DNA from 2 places in the Micromonospora sp. NPDC005163 genome. Region 1 is predicted to be linked to the other one. Evidence: riboswitches for the same ligand, from Rfam matches in the RefSeq annotation. Region 1 holds a riboswitch; the other holds the start of a gene.
What was found. A riboswitch is a leader RNA that binds a small molecule or an ion and turns the genes downstream of it on or off. The one in region 1 is predicted to bind thiamine pyrophosphate.
Positions count from the first base shown of each region.

Region 2: another riboswitch for thiamine pyrophosphate. It lies ahead of thiE (thiamine phosphate synthase); the one in region 1 lies ahead of ACWD6N_RS06230 (ECF transporter S component).

Region 1 covers NZ_JBSFYP010000005.1:50,735-57,804, reverse strand. The annotation lists gene ACWD6N_RS06250 (DUF6328 family protein) at 1-373, opposite strand, end outside; gene ACWD6N_RS06245 (SIS domain-containing protein) at 510-1,259, opposite strand; gene ACWD6N_RS06240 (aminoglycoside N(3)-acetyltransferase) at 1,256-2,056, opposite strand; gene ACWD6N_RS06235 (alpha/beta fold hydrolase) at 2,087-2,917, opposite strand; TPP riboswitch at 3,021-3,125, shown strand; gene ACWD6N_RS06230 (ECF transporter S component) at 3,202-3,792, shown strand; gene ACWD6N_RS06225 (ABC transporter ATP-binding protein) at 3,906-5,321, shown strand; gene ACWD6N_RS06220 (energy-coupling factor transporter transmembrane component T family protein) at 5,333-6,133, shown strand; gene ACWD6N_RS06215 (hypothetical protein) at 6,211-6,612, opposite strand; gene gndA (NADP-dependent phosphogluconate dehydrogenase) at 7,058-7,070, shown strand, end outside.
Region 2 covers NZ_JBSFYP010000035.1:67,890-74,959, forward strand. The annotation lists gene ACWD6N_RS23180 (ThuA domain-containing protein) at 1-3,636, opposite strand, end outside; TPP riboswitch at 3,948-4,057, shown strand; gene thiE (thiamine phosphate synthase) at 4,052-4,678, shown strand; gene thiO (glycine oxidase ThiO) at 4,672-5,886, shown strand; gene thiS (sulfur carrier protein ThiS) at 5,877-6,077, shown strand; gene ACWD6N_RS23200 (thiazole synthase) at 6,074-6,853, shown strand; partial or broken gene ACWD6N_RS23205 (thiamine phosphate synthase) at 6,850-7,070, shown strand, end outside.

The sequences.
Region 1 (7,070 bases):
ACGCGATCGGCCGGTCCAGCACGAAGTCGGTGATCAGCAGCACCGCGCTGACCATGGAGATCAGCATGAAGGCGAGGCCGCCGCTGGCCATCCGGTGCGCGAACCGGACCAGCTCCGGCTTACGCCCCTGCCGGAACAGCGCCCGGTGGAACGCCACCGGCGAGATGATCAGCGCCGTGGCGGCGGCCGCGGCGAGCAGCGCGACGATGTAGACGTCCCGCTGGAACTCGGTCGTGCGACCGAACCCGTTGCTGAACGGCAGGGTGAGCAGGAAGGCGAAGAGGATCTGCACGCCGGTCTGGGCGACCCGCAACTCCTGCAACAGGTCGGCGAAATTGCGCTGCCAACGCTGCTTCTCGGTCTCCTTGGACACGCGCTACCTCCGGTGCGACGGTACTGCCGGCGGTACGGGCCGCCGCCAGCAAGGCAAGTGCCCCACCCGGTCGAGCGCGAAACAGGTTCACGACACCCCGACCGCCGCCGGGGCACCGGCCCCTCCCGGACGAGCCTCAGGAGCCGCGCCGGATGCGGCCCGCGTACCGCGCCTCCAGCGCCGTGTTGTGGGCGTCGCCGTCCGGGATGTTCGCCGACAGGTAGACCGGGGGCCGCTCCCCCGCCGCCAGCAACCTGGCCACCACCTCCACGGTGACCTGCTGGGCCAGCAGCGCCGCCGTGATCGAGGAGACCGCGCCCACCGCGCCACCGCCGGGCAGCGGCAGCGTCGCGTCGCCGTACGGCGCGCCGTTGTCGAGCACCACGTCGGCGAGGTCCGCCAGCTTGCGCCCGGACGGGTGGCGGGAGGTCATCCGGCCGGAGTGCTGTGCGGAGGTGATCGCCACCAGTCCGTGGCCATGCTGCTTGACCAGCGTGGCGAACTCCACCATCGCGCCGTTGACCCCGGAGTTCGACGCGAGCACGAAGACGTCGGTGGGTCGCACCGGGGCCAGCTCGTAGAGCCGGTGCGCCACCGCCGGGTCCCGCTCCAGCAACGGGCCGAGCCGGTCGGCCGGTTCGCCGCCGAGCAGCACCAGGTCGCGCAGCGCGATCCGGTTGGTCGGCACCAGACCGCCCGCCCGGCCGGCGATCTCCATCGCCAACGCCTCGGAGTGCCCGGTGCCGAAGGCGTGCACCACCCCGTCAGCGCGCACCGCGTCGGCGATCAGGTCGGCGGCCCGCCCCACCGCCGCCCGCTGACTCGCGGCCACCCGGCCGATCGTCTCGGTCACCACGGCCAGGTAGTCCTCGGCACTCACCGTCATGCGTCCTCCGTCGTCCGGTTGCTGGCGAGCCATTGCACTGCGAAGTCGACCGCCGCCCGCTGGCGCATCAACCTCCCGGTCCCGGTGCCGACCCGTCCGGTACGGACCGCCCCGGTCGCCTCCAGGTCCCGGCCCAACGCGTCGAAGTCGGTCTCGTCGAGCCGTACGTCCTGCCACCACACCCATTCGCGGCCACCGTCGGCGGTGCGTACCGCCGCGCCCAACTGCTCGTGGGGTGGGGCCGGACGGCGGTACTCGGCCAGGTGCAGCGAGGTGTTCACCGCGTGGTCCACACCGAGCAGCAGCACGTGGGCGTCGAGGTCGTAGAGCCGGGCCAGTGGGGAGCCCTCACCGAGCATGTCGGCCCGGGTGTGCCCGGCGACCACCTGTTCGGCGGCCGGGCCGAGGGCGGCGAACGACACGTGGGGATGGGAGCTGCGCAGCGCTCCGGGCCAGCCGCGGACCGTCTCGGCGAACACGCCCATGAATCGGCTCGGGGTGACCGCCGGATCGAATCCGGGCATCTCGGCGCGGATCAGCGGCCACCAGTCCACCGGCACCGGCGGGTCGCGCCACTGCGCGGGGTCGCTGTTGTCCGGGGTGTGGGTGGGCACCACGATCGTGCCGTCCGGGCCGAGCGCGTCGCGCAGGGCGAGCACCAGCGCCTGCGGACCACCGCAGACGAAACCCAGCTGACGCAGCCCGGCGTGCACCAGCAGCGTCCCGCCGGGGCGTACGCCCAGCATGCGCAGTTGCGCGGCGATCGAGCGCCGGGTCCCCGGCCCGCCGGCGTCCATCGTCACGGTGTGCCTCCCGACCGCCATGGCTCAGGCCGTTCCGCTGGTTCGGGCCAGGATCGCCTCGGCCAGCGGGCCCGGCGCGGCGTCCGGGATCCAGTGGCTCACGCCGGGCAGCTCGACGAAGCGGTAGTCCCCGGTGACGTTGGCGGCGCACGCCTCGGCGGCGGTCCGGCCGATGGCGATGTCCCGGTCGCTCCACACGTACGTGGTGGGCACCGCGACCGGGCCGACGCCGGCCAGGTCGGCGCGGGACATCGCCCGGTACCAGTTCAGCGCCGCGGTGAGCGCGCCCGGCTCGCGCATCGGGTCGGCGTAGTGGTCCACCCGGGACGCGTCGCCCACCCCGGTGAGCAACTTGCGCAGTGCGGTGGCGTTCCACGCCAGCAGCACCTTCTCCGCCTTGCCCGGCTTACGGAACAACGCGATGTACGACGAGCGCGCCTTCTGCTGGCCGTCGGTGGCGAGCGCGTGCGCCATGGCTGCCGGATGTGGCACGGACACCGCGGTCAACGTACGGACCCGCTCGGGGTGCCGGGCGGCCAGCGCCCAGGCCACGATCGCACCCCAGTCGTGGCCGACCAGGTGGACGGCGTCCAGCCCGAGCGCGTCCAGCACCGCCACCGCGTCGGCGACCAGTTCGGGGATCCGGTAGTCCGGGACCGCCGCCGGCCGGGCGCCCGGCGAGTAGCCCCGCTGGTCCAGCGCGTACGTGCGCAGCCCGGCTGTGTGCAGCGCCGTCGCGGCCTCGTCCCACTCGCCGGAGTGCTGGGGGAAGCCGTGCAAAAGCAGGACGGGCGCGCCGTCCGGCGGACCACCGGCGCGTACGTCGAACCTGAGACCCCGTGCGTCAACCCGCATGATCGTCAGCCTACCCAGCCGAAGTCTCCTGAACCGGACCCTGCGGCGGGACGCCCTGCTGGGCCGGTACCCCTGGTCGGTGCTAGCGTCAGCGAGACAACTTCACATCCGACAGGGGAGCGCACAGCGCTGAGAGTGCGGGCACGCCCGCAGACCCTCGAACCTGATCTGGGTAATGCCAGCGCAGGGAGTTCGGTCGACCTCCAGCCGCGCCGCCGTCCGGTGCCACCGGGCGCGCGGCGTGCGTCTTCTCCTGGTTCGCAGTCAGAACTGGGAGCATTCACATGAACCACAGCGACACCAACCGCTGGCGCACCATCGACATCGTGGTCGCCTCGGTGATCGCGGTCGCCTTCGGCGTCATCTTCTGGGCCTGGGGCCTGGTCTGGAGCGCCACCGAGGGGGCGTTCGCCTTCTTCCCGCCGGCACAGACGCTGATCTACGGCGTCTGGCTGATGCCGGCCGTGGTGGGCGGCCTGGTCATCCGCAAGCCCGGCGCCGCGCTCTACTGCGAGACGGTCGCCGCGGTCCTCTCCGCGCTGCTGGGCAGCCAGTGGGCCGGCACGGTGATCCCGCAGGGCATCGTGCAGGGCCTCGGCGCCGAGTTGGCCTTCGCGGCCTTCCGGTACCGCTCGTTCCGGCTGCCGACCGCGGCGCTGGCCGGCGCGCTGACCGGGCTCAGCGCCGCGCTGTTCGACTTCTTCGTCTGGAACGCCGAGTACGAGCTGGTCGACTACCGCATCCCGTACGCGCTGCTCACCATCGTCAGCGCCACCGTGATCGCCGGCGTCGGCGGTTGGGTCCTCACCCGCGCGATGGCAGACACCGGCGTCCTGGACCGCTTCCCGGTCGCCCGCGACCGCGCCGCCATCTGACCCCCACGTCTTCCCCGTTGATCAAGAGGTTTGCGTCAACAAGGGGCGGCGAACTGACGTAAACCTCTTGATCAACGACGTGAGAGCGGCCCGGGCGGGGGAAGGGGGGTGTGGTGAGCGGGGTCCAGCTACGGGGGTTCGGGTGGCGGCACGCCGGGCGGCTCGCGTGGGCCGTACGCGGTGTGGACCTGCGGGTCGAGGCTGGGGAGCGGGTGTTGTTGCTCGGCCCGTCGGGGGCCGGCAAGAGCACGCTGCTCAGCGCGCTGGCCGGGCTGCTGCCGGAGGACTCCGGCGAGCAGGAGGGCACCGTCGAGATCGATGGGCTCGACCCGCGCAAGGGTCGGGAACGGGTCGGCATCGTCTTCCAGGACCCGGAGACCCAGCTGGTGATGGCCCGTAGCGGCGACGACGTCGCCTTCGGGCTGGAGAACCGGGGGGTGCCGACGGACGCGATCTGGCCCCGGGTGGACGAGGCGCTGCGCCGGGTCGGCTTCCCGTACGACCGGGACCGGCCCACCGCCGCGCTCTCCGGCGGCGAGCAGCAACGCCTCGCCCTCGCCGGTGCGCTGGCCCTGCGCCCCGGCCTGCTGCTGCTCGACGAACCGACCGCCAACCTCGACCCGGCCGGGGCAGACCTCGTCCGGCGGGCGGTGGCCGGCGCGCTGGACGCCGACACCACGCTGGTCCTGGTCGAGCACCGGGTCGCCGAGGCGCTTCCGCTGGTCGACCGGGTGGTCGTCCTGGAGCCCGGCGGCGGGGTCCGCGCGGACGGCCCGCCCGCGGCGGTCTTCGCCGCGCACGGCGCCGCCCTCGCCGCCGAGGGCGTCTGGGTGCCGGGTCATCCCGTGGCCATCCGGCGGGCGACCGCCGCCCCCGGCGAGCTGCTGCTCACCGCCGACCGGCTCGGCCTGCCACCCCGGCTGGCCCCCACCGACCTGGCGGTACGCGCCGGCGAGGCGCTCGCCGTGCGCGGGCCGAACGGGGCCGGCAAGTCGACTCTCGCGCTGCTGCTCGGTGGGCTGCTCCGGCCGGGTGCCGGCCGAGTCACCGCGTCCGCCGAACTGGCCGGGCCGGACCACCGCACCGCCCCGCACCGGTGGCGGGCGCCCGCGCTGGCGCGACGGATCGGGTCGGTGTTCCAGGACCCTGAGCACCAGTTCGTCACCAGCACCGTCTTCGACGAGCTGGCGCTCGGCCCGCGCCGGACCGGCCAGCCCGAGGCGGCCGTCAAGGAGACCGTGGCGGGGCTGCTGGACCGGCTGCGGCTGACCCGGCTCGCCGCGGCCAACCCGTACACCCTCTCCGGTGGGGAGGCCCGGCGGCTGAGCGTGGCGACCGCCCTGGCCACCGCGCCCCGCCTGCTGATCTGCGACGAACCCACCTTCGGTCAGGACCGGCGGACCTGGCGGGAGCTGGTCGATCTCTTCGCCGATCTCCGCGACGCCGGGCACGGCGTGGTCACCGTGACCCACGACCCGGACTTCGTCGCCGCGCTCGCCGACCGCACCGTCACCCTGGAGCGATCGTGACCGGCCGCTCGATGATCAGCATCGAGCCGGTCGCCGCGCCCGGTGCGCCGCTGGCCCGCCGTAACCCGGTGGCGAAGGTCGCCGCCGCGCTGGTCTTCTCGTTCACCCTGCTGGCCACCCTGGACCCGGTGGCCCCGGCGATCGCCATCGCCGTCGAACTCGCCGTGCTGCCGCTGTTCGGCATCCGTTACGGGGTGCTGGCCCGGCGGGCCTGGCCGCTGCTGGTCAGCGCCGTCGGCATCCTGGTCACCCTGGTGCTCTTCGCCTCCGACCGGTCCGGTCGGGTCCTGCTGGACGCGGGGCCGGTGCTGGTGACCACCGGAGTGCTGCTCACCGCGCTCGGCCTGATCCTGCGGGTGCTCGCGGTCGCACTGCCCGGCGTCATCGTCTTCGCCACCACCGACCCCACCGACCTGGCGGACGCGCTGATCCAGAACGCGAAGGCGCCGGCCCGGTTCGCCATCGGGGCACTGGCAGCGTTCCGGCTGGTGCCGCTGCTCGGTCAGGAGTGGCAGATGATCAGCATGGCCCGGCGGGCGCGGGGCGTCGACGCCGGACGTAACCCGGCGGCGAAGCTGCGGCTGTTCGCCTCGACCGGGTTCGCGCTGCTGGTCGGGGCGATCCGTCGGGGCACCCGACTGGCCGTGGCGATGGACGCCCGCGGTTTCGACGCCGGCACCCCCCGCACCGTGGCCCGCCGTCAGCCCTTCGGCCTCGCCGACGGACTGCTCATCGCCGGAGCGGTCGCGCTGGCCGGCGCGGCCCTGACGGTGAGCGTGCTGCTCGGCACCTTCCGCCCCCTGCTGGGCTGAGGCTCCCCCACGATCCTGCGGTTGCCGCCCCCGCTGCGGCGGAGGCGGCAACCGCGATTCTCGCGGGGCGGGGCCGGTCAGCTGCGGCGGAAGGCGTAGCGGCGAGGTTGACCGGCTCGCTGGCTCTTGCCACCGGCGGAGCGGGCCGCCCCGGGCAGCGGCGGGCCGGCCTTGGGCGCCGCCGACCGCCCGGCCACCGACGACGCGTCGACCACCGGGGGAACGTCCAGCGCCGCCGGCACGTCGACCACCACGGGCACGTCGATCGCCGCCGGCACCTCGACGGCCGGTGGCACCCCGACCGGCCGGGCCGGCTCGACCGGTATCGCCGGCAGGGCCGACTTGACCGGCAGGGCCGGCAGGTCGGACCGGGTCGACACGGCCGGAAGCGGGCCGCGGCCGGCCGCCGGCTCGGTGCCGGGCCGCGTCAGTGCGGGAGTACGGGACGACTTCTTCTTCGGGTTGCGCCTGGCAGGCATCCGGGCCTCCTTCGTGCCGACCCGTTCCCGCGTTCCGCGGTCGGTCGGCTCGGCTGGTGACCGTCGCACCGCGACGGTCGAGAGGGAAGGGACTGCTCACCGGGGTCGGGCAGGGCCAGCACCGCCGCACGGCGGGTGGGGATGCGGGACGCCCGGGAGCGCTCGGACCGCGGCGCGGGGCGGCGGGCCGGCTCGGAAATGGGGCGTCAGTTACGCATGCCCGCACGCTATCCCGTGGGCGGGCACCGGCGCATCCGTTTTCCCCGACAGCATCGGCGGCCTGCTGGCCGACGCGCTCAACACGACGGTGACCGCGTGGAGAATCGGCTGGTCCGGGGCCGAGCGCCACCGGCCGGTGACTGGCTGTCGACGAGGCGGCCCGCTCCGCCGCGCACCGCGATACGGTCGCAGCACGGCAGTACGACGGTGAGAGGTGGCGGCACGGATGGCTGAGCAGG
Region 2 (7,070 bases), on a different contig from region 1:
CACCAGGTTGGTGGCGTCGTTGCGGGCACCGTAGAGGTCGCCCACCGCCGTGGGCAGCCGCAGCGCGCCGCCGGCAACCGAGTAGAGCTGGTTCTCCCGGACCACGCTGGTCCACCGGTTCTTGTCGAGGCTGGTGCCGTCGAAGTCGTCCGAGCGCGCCCCGAAGCAGGACGTGTTCGGCGCGTCGACCCGCACCGGCACGGTGGCGTACGACTTCGCGCCCTTGCTGTCCGTCACCGTCAGGGTGGCGGTGAAGGTGCCCGGGCTGGTGTAGGTGTGGCTGGCGTCCAACGTGGACGCGGTGCCGCCGTCACCGAAGTCCCAGGCGTACGTCAGCGGGGTGTCGCCCTCGGCGTCGGTGGCCGTGCCGTCGAAGGCGACGGTGACCGGCGCGGTGCCGGTGGCCGGGGTGGCGGTGGCGCTGACCACCGGTGGCGCGTTCTCGGTGACGCCGCGGCCGAGGAAGTCCATCCAGTTGACGTTGAACAGCGACCCCGCGCCGCCGTTCGGGTCCCGGGCGACGAAGTACAGCGTGCCGCTCGCGGCGCCGGTCACCGGCGCGGTCACGTCCGTGTACGTCTGCCACCCGCCGGTGCCCGGCACGGTGGCCGAGGCGACCACCGGTCCGTCGACGGCGCCGGCGCGGACCTCGACCCGGCCTCCGGAGACTGCCGAGGCGGCCCGGAACCGGATGTCGGTGACGTTGGTCAGGTTCGCCGGGGCGAGCGACCACCAGTCGCCGTCCTCGATGAACCCGATGTTCTGGCCGCCGCCGGCGCTGTCGCCGCCGGTCTCCCGCTGCACGCCGGCGTCGCCGCCGCCGGTGCTCCCCGGCGCCCGCCCGGTGGCGGTGAAGTACTCGGCCTGCTTGCGCTTGGGCTGCAACTGCTCGATCGCGCGGCCGGTGAGCGGGCCGGCCCCGCCAGCGCCGCCCTGGTCGGTGTAGGTGGCCTCGAAGACCGCGAAGACGTTCGCCTCGGCGCCGTGCCCGGAGGCGAGCGACGTCTGGACGGTGCCGCTGCAGCCGGTGTGCTGCTCCAGCGGGTGGGCGTGCTCGTCGTGGCCGAGCAGCACCTGGAGTCGCACCCGGTCGCAGTCGATCTGCCCGTCCTCCGGGTCGGTCACCTTGATCGTGTAGTGGACCTGGTCACCCCAGTCGAAGAAGCCGCCGTCCGGCGGGAACTCGATGGTCACCGTCGGCGCGGTGTTGCCCACGGTGACCGGCACGTTGGCCACCGCGGTACGGCCCTTCGGGTTGGTGACGGTGAGCTGGGCGGTGAAGCTGCCCGCCGTGGCGTAGGTGTGCGTCGGGTTGGCCTCGGTGGAGGTCTGCCCGTCGCCGAAGGCCCAGGCGTAGGTGAGCGCGCCGCCGTCCGGGTCGCGCGACCCAGCGCTGGAGAATTCCACCGTCAACGGCGCGGGCCCCGACGTCGGGGCGGCCGCCGCCACCGCGATCGGCGCGCGTTCACCGGCGATGTAGTCGATCCGGTAGACGCCGGAGTTGTCGTTGTTGCCGCCGAAGCCGCTGCCCCACTCGATCAGGTAGAGCGCGCCGTCCGGGCCGAACTCGAAGTCCATCGGCCGGAGCATGCCCATCCCGGTGAGCAACTGGTTGATGTCCACCAACGACCTGCCGTCGGCGGTCACCTGCATGGTGTACATCTTCGACTGGTTCCACTCGCCGAGCAGCGCCTTGCCGTCGTAGTACGCCGGCCACTTCCGGTCGGAGTCGAGGTCGGCGTCGTACCGGTAGACCGGGCCGCCCATCGGGGCGCCGCCGCCGCCGATCTCCGGGTATCGCGCGTCACCGGCGTACCCGTAGTCGACGGTCGCTGGGACGACCGGCGGGAGGTTGGTCAGGCCGGTGTTGTTGGGCGAGTTGTTCACCGGGGCTGCGCAGTCGAACTTCGCCCCGCTCGGGCCGGACGGGAACGTGTAGTCGTTGTACGCCTCGTTCGTCCCGGTGCAGTACGGCCAGCCGTAATTGCCGGGGGTGACGATGTTCCACTCGACCAGGCCGCGCGGGCCCCGGGTGGGGCTGTCCGCGTTGGCGTCCGGCCCGTAGTCCGCGACGTAGAGCGTGTTGGTCTTCGGGTCGGTGCCGATCCGGAACGGGTTGCGGAAGCCCATCGCGTAGATCTCGGGACGGGTCTTCTCGGTGCCCGGCGCGAAGAGGTTACCCGCCGGGACGGTGTACGTCCCGTCGTCCTCCGGGTGGATCCGGATCACCTTGCCGCGCAGGTCGTTGGTGTTGCCGGAGGTGCGCTGCGCGTCGTAGTCCTGGCGGCCCGGCCGCTCGTCGAGCGGCGAGTACGCGCTCGACTCGAACGGGTTGGTGTTGTCGCCGGTGGCCAGGTACAGGTTGCCGACGCTGTCGAACGCCATGCTGCCGCCGGCGTGGCAGCAGGTGTTGCGCTGGGTGTCGACCCGCAGCACCTGCTTCTCGCTGGCCGGGTCGATGGTGTCGCCGGTCACGGTGAACCGGGACAGCAGGTTGCGCGCGATGCCGTCGTTCGGGGCGTGGTAGAGGTACACCCACCTGTTGGTGGCGAAGTCCGGGTCGAGCCGGATGCCGATCAGTCCGTCCTCGTTGCCGGTGAAGACGTCCAGGTCGAGGGCGGTGAACGTGCTGCCGGTGTCCGGCTTGACGACCTGCACCCGGCCGTCCCGCTCGACGTAGAAGACCCGCCCGTCCGGGGCGATGTCCAACTCCATCGGGTTGCTGGTGTTGCTGTCCAGGGTGACCTTCTCGAAGCTCGCGGTCTTCGAGGCGCCGCAGTCGGCGTCCGCCACCCCGGCGGCGGTCCGGATCCCGCCGAGCAGGTGGGAGAGGAACTCCGGCTCGGCGTACGACTCCCGGGTGTGCCCGCCCCCGGTGTACCAGGAACGGCCGCCGTCGAAGTCCTGGCACCAGGCGATCGGGTGGTCGGCGCCCATCGCACCGGCGCCCGGGGTGTAGCTCTTCTCGTCCAGGCTGGCCAGCACGTGCACGTCCGGCCGGGGGTTGGTCTGGTAGTTGTACCACTCGTCGAAGCGGGACCAGCGGTCCGGAAGCTCGGCGGTGGACGGGTGGGCGTGGTCCTCCACCTTGACCGTGGCCTGCTGGTTCGCGGGGTGGTTGGCGAAGTACGCGCCGACGAGGTCGCCGTACCAGGCCCAGCTGTACTCGGTGTCCGAGGCGGCGTGGATGCCGACGTAACCGCCGCCGGCACGCACGTACCGCTCGAACGCGGCCTGCTGCTCGGCGTCCAGCACGTCGCCGGTGGTGGAGAGCCAGATCACCGCCCGGTATTTCGCCAGATTGGCGTCGGTGAACGCGCCACCGTCCTCGGAACTGTCCACGGTGAATCCGTTGGCCTCGCCCAGTTGTTGGATCGCGGCGAGCCCGGTGGGAATGGAGTCGTGGCGGAAGCCGGCCGTCTTGGAGAACACCAGGACGGAGAAGGGATCGGCCGCAGCCTTTGGCGCCTTCGGCGGCACCTGGCTGACCGGGGCCGCGGCCGGCGTGTTTCGCGGGGGGACCTGGGCGGCGGCCGGAGCCGCCTGGGCGGGCAGCCCGAACAGAGTTGTCGAGGCCAGGGCCAGGGAGATCAGGGTCGCGGTGATGGGTACTCGGGCACGACGAGAATGGGACACGCCGCCTCCTATGTCGCGGTGGACAGGGATCGCGGGGGCCGGCTCGCCGAAGACCGTCCCAGATGGAGCCGGTGCGAATGCCGTGCCAGGGCAACCACGCCAGCATTTTGTCGAATCGCTGAACAAATTAATTCGGTTGGATCAATGTCCGGCAAGATGCCGGCGGGTAACGGTTCTGCAACGGTGGGCGACATTCCGAACAGGACCGCATGAAGCGCCCAACGGATCTCGCCGAGCGGTGTGGTTTTCGCCCGCCGGCCGCCGGCCGACCCCGCCTTGGCAGACGGCCGGAACTGTCGTACGGTGACACGCAAGTAACCCACGGGAGTCCGGTGTACCGGGCTGAGAGGGGGGCTGACAGCCCCCGACCGTCGAACCTGATCCGGGTAATGCCGGCGCAGGGAGGAGCGTTGCCGTGCCGTCCCTCGGGCGACTGCATCTGATCACCGACACCCGACCCGGGCGGGATCCACTCACCGTGGTCCGGGCCGCCCTCACCACGGCCCGAGCCGACCTGGTGGTGCAGGTCCGGGTCGAGGACTCCGCCACCGACCGCGAGGCGTACGACCTGGCCCGGCGGGTGCTCGCGCTCTGCGCGCCGTACAGGGCGACCTGCCTGGTCAACGACCGGTTGCACGTGGCGTTGGCGGTGGGCGCCGCCGGTGGACACGTCGGTGCCGACGACCTACCGGTCGCCGCCGCCCGCCGGGTGCTCGGCCCCACCGGCGTGCTCGGGGCCACCGCCCGGGCACCGGAGACGGCGATCGAGGCCGTCGCCGCGGGAGCCAGCTACCTGGGCGTCGGGCCGTGCCACGCCACCAGCACCAAGGCCGGGCTGCCGGACCCGATCGGCCCGGCGGGGGTACGGGCGGTCAACGACGCGGTCGACGTTCCGGTGATCGCGATCGGTGGGGTGACCGCCGCCCGGGTGCCGGCGCTGCGAGCCGCCGGGGCGTACGGGGTGGCGGTGGTGGGCGCGGTATCCGCTGCCGCCGACCCGGCCCGGGCCACCGCCGAGCTGCTCGGGGCGCTGACGTGTTAACAGGGGGCCCTTCCTCTACAGAATCCGTTAACAAGGGGCCCTTCCTTGCGGACGTGGCGGTGGTGGGGGCGGGGCCGATCGGGTTGGCGATCGCCTGGCGGTGCGCCGCCCGCGGACTTCGGGTGGTGGTGCACGATCCGTCCCCCGGGTCGGGGGCCTCGGCGGTGGCCGCCGGGATGCTCTCTCCGGTGGCCGAGGCGTACTTCGGTGAGCGGCAGCTGACCGGGCTGCTGCTGGCGTCCGCCGCCCGGTGGCCGGCGTTCGCGGACGAGCTGACCGAGGCGAGCGGCGTCGAGCTGGGCTACCGGACCGAGGGCACCCTGCTGGTCGGGCTGACCGCGGACGACCTGGCCGAGGCGCGCCGGCTCTGGGCGTACCAGCAGGGGTTGGGCCTGCCGGTCACCCCGCTGCGCCCCACCGAGCTGCGCGACCGCGAGCCGGCGCTCGCGCCGCGGGTGCGCGGCGGGGCACTCGCGCCCACCGACCACCAGGTCGACCCACGGTTGCTGGTGCCGGCGCTGCGCACGGCCGCGCAGCGGGCCGGCGCGGTGCTCGCCCCGCGGGCGGTCCGTTCCCTCGCCGAGGTGGACGCCCGGGTCACCGTGGTCGCCGCCGGCTGCGGCGCCGCCGCCCTCACCGGCCTGCCCGTGCGGCCGGTGAAGGGCCAGATCCTCCGGCTACGCGCGCCCGGCGGCGCCGCGCCGGGCTTCCGGCACGTGATCCGGGGGTACGCCGACGGCGAGCAGGTCTATCTGGTGCCCCGCGCAGACGGCGAGGTGGTGCTCGGCGCGACGGTCGAGGAGCGGTCGGACACCACGGTCACCGCCGGCGCGGTGCTGCGCCTACTCCGTGCCGGCGTCGACCTGCTCCCCGAGCTGGCCGAGTACGACCTGGTCGAGACGGTCGCCGGGCTGCGTCCGGGCACCCCGGACAACGCGCCGATCCTCGGGCCGCTGTCCGACCGGCCGGACGTGCTGGCCGCCACCGGGCACCACCGGCACGGCATCGTGCTCACCCCGGTCACCGCCGACCTGATCGCCGACCTGGTCACCACCGGCGTGCCCGATCCGCTGCTCACGCCCTTTCACCCGGGCCGGTTCGCCGCCGCCGGCCCGGATCCCACCAGCGCGGCCGGTCGGCTGGCCGGGCCTGGTGCGGCCGATGTCGGCGCACCTGATCGGACGACAGAGGAGGACCGGTGGAGTTGACGGTGAACGGGACCGGGCGCAGCGTCCCCGGTGGAGCGTCGGTGGCCGATCTGGTCAGCGACATCGCGCCGCAGCAGCGCGGGGTGGCGGTCGCGGTCAACGGCGAGGTGGTGCCCCGAACCGGCTGGCCGACCACGGCGCTGCGCGACGGTGATCGCGTCGAGGTGCTCGCCGCCGCGCAGGGCGGGTGACCGGCGTGCCGTTCGAGCTGGGTGGGGCGACGTTCACCTCGCGGCTGATCCTCGGCACCGGCGGCGCCGCGAACCTGCACGTGCTGGAGCAGGCGATCCGGGCGTCCGGCACCGAGCTGGTCACTCTGGCGCTGCGCCGGGTGGACACCGCGCCGGGCAGCGCCGGTGGGCTGCTGGAGCTGCTGGACCGGTGCGGGGTACGGCTGCTGCCGAACACCGCCGGCTGCCACACCGCGACCGAGGCCGTGAAGGTGGCCCGGCTGGCCAGGGACGCGTTCGACACCGACTGGATCAAGCTGGAGGTGATCGCTGACGAGCGGACCCTGCTGCCCGACGGGGTCGAGCTGCTCCGCGCCGCCGAGGAGCTGGTCGCCGACGGATTCACCGTGCTGCCGTACACCAGCGACGACCCGGTGCTCGCCCGCCGGCTGGCCGACGTGGGCTGCGCCGCGGTGATGCCGGCCGGCGCGCCGATCGGCTCGGGGCTCGGCATCGGAAACCCGCACCACATCCGGCTGATCCGGCAGGGCGTGGACGTGCCGGTGATCCTGGACGCCGGCATCGGCACGGCGTCCGACGCGGCGCTGGCGATGGAGCTGGGCTGCGACGCGGTGCTGCTGGCCAGCGCGGTCACCCGGGCCGCGGACCCGGTCGCGATGGCGACCGCGATGCGGTACGCGGTCGAGGCGGGTCGGCTGGCCGCTGGCGCCGGCCGGATCGCCCGCCGCTTCCACGCCCTCCCGTCCACCCCCGACGAGGGAAGACCCGACCTGTGACCCCCGAGCGCGTCCCGCCCGGGTGCCCGGCAACCCTGCCGTCGGGCGTTGTCGTGCTGACGGATCGGCGGGTGGCGCGGGGGGCGCTCGATCAGGTGGTGGCGGGGGCCGTTGCCGGGGGAGTGCGCTGGGTGGTGCTGCGGGAGAAGGACCTCCCCCGCGCCGAGCGCGCCGCCCTCGCCGCCGACCTGCGCGCGATCCTCGCCGATGCCGGCGG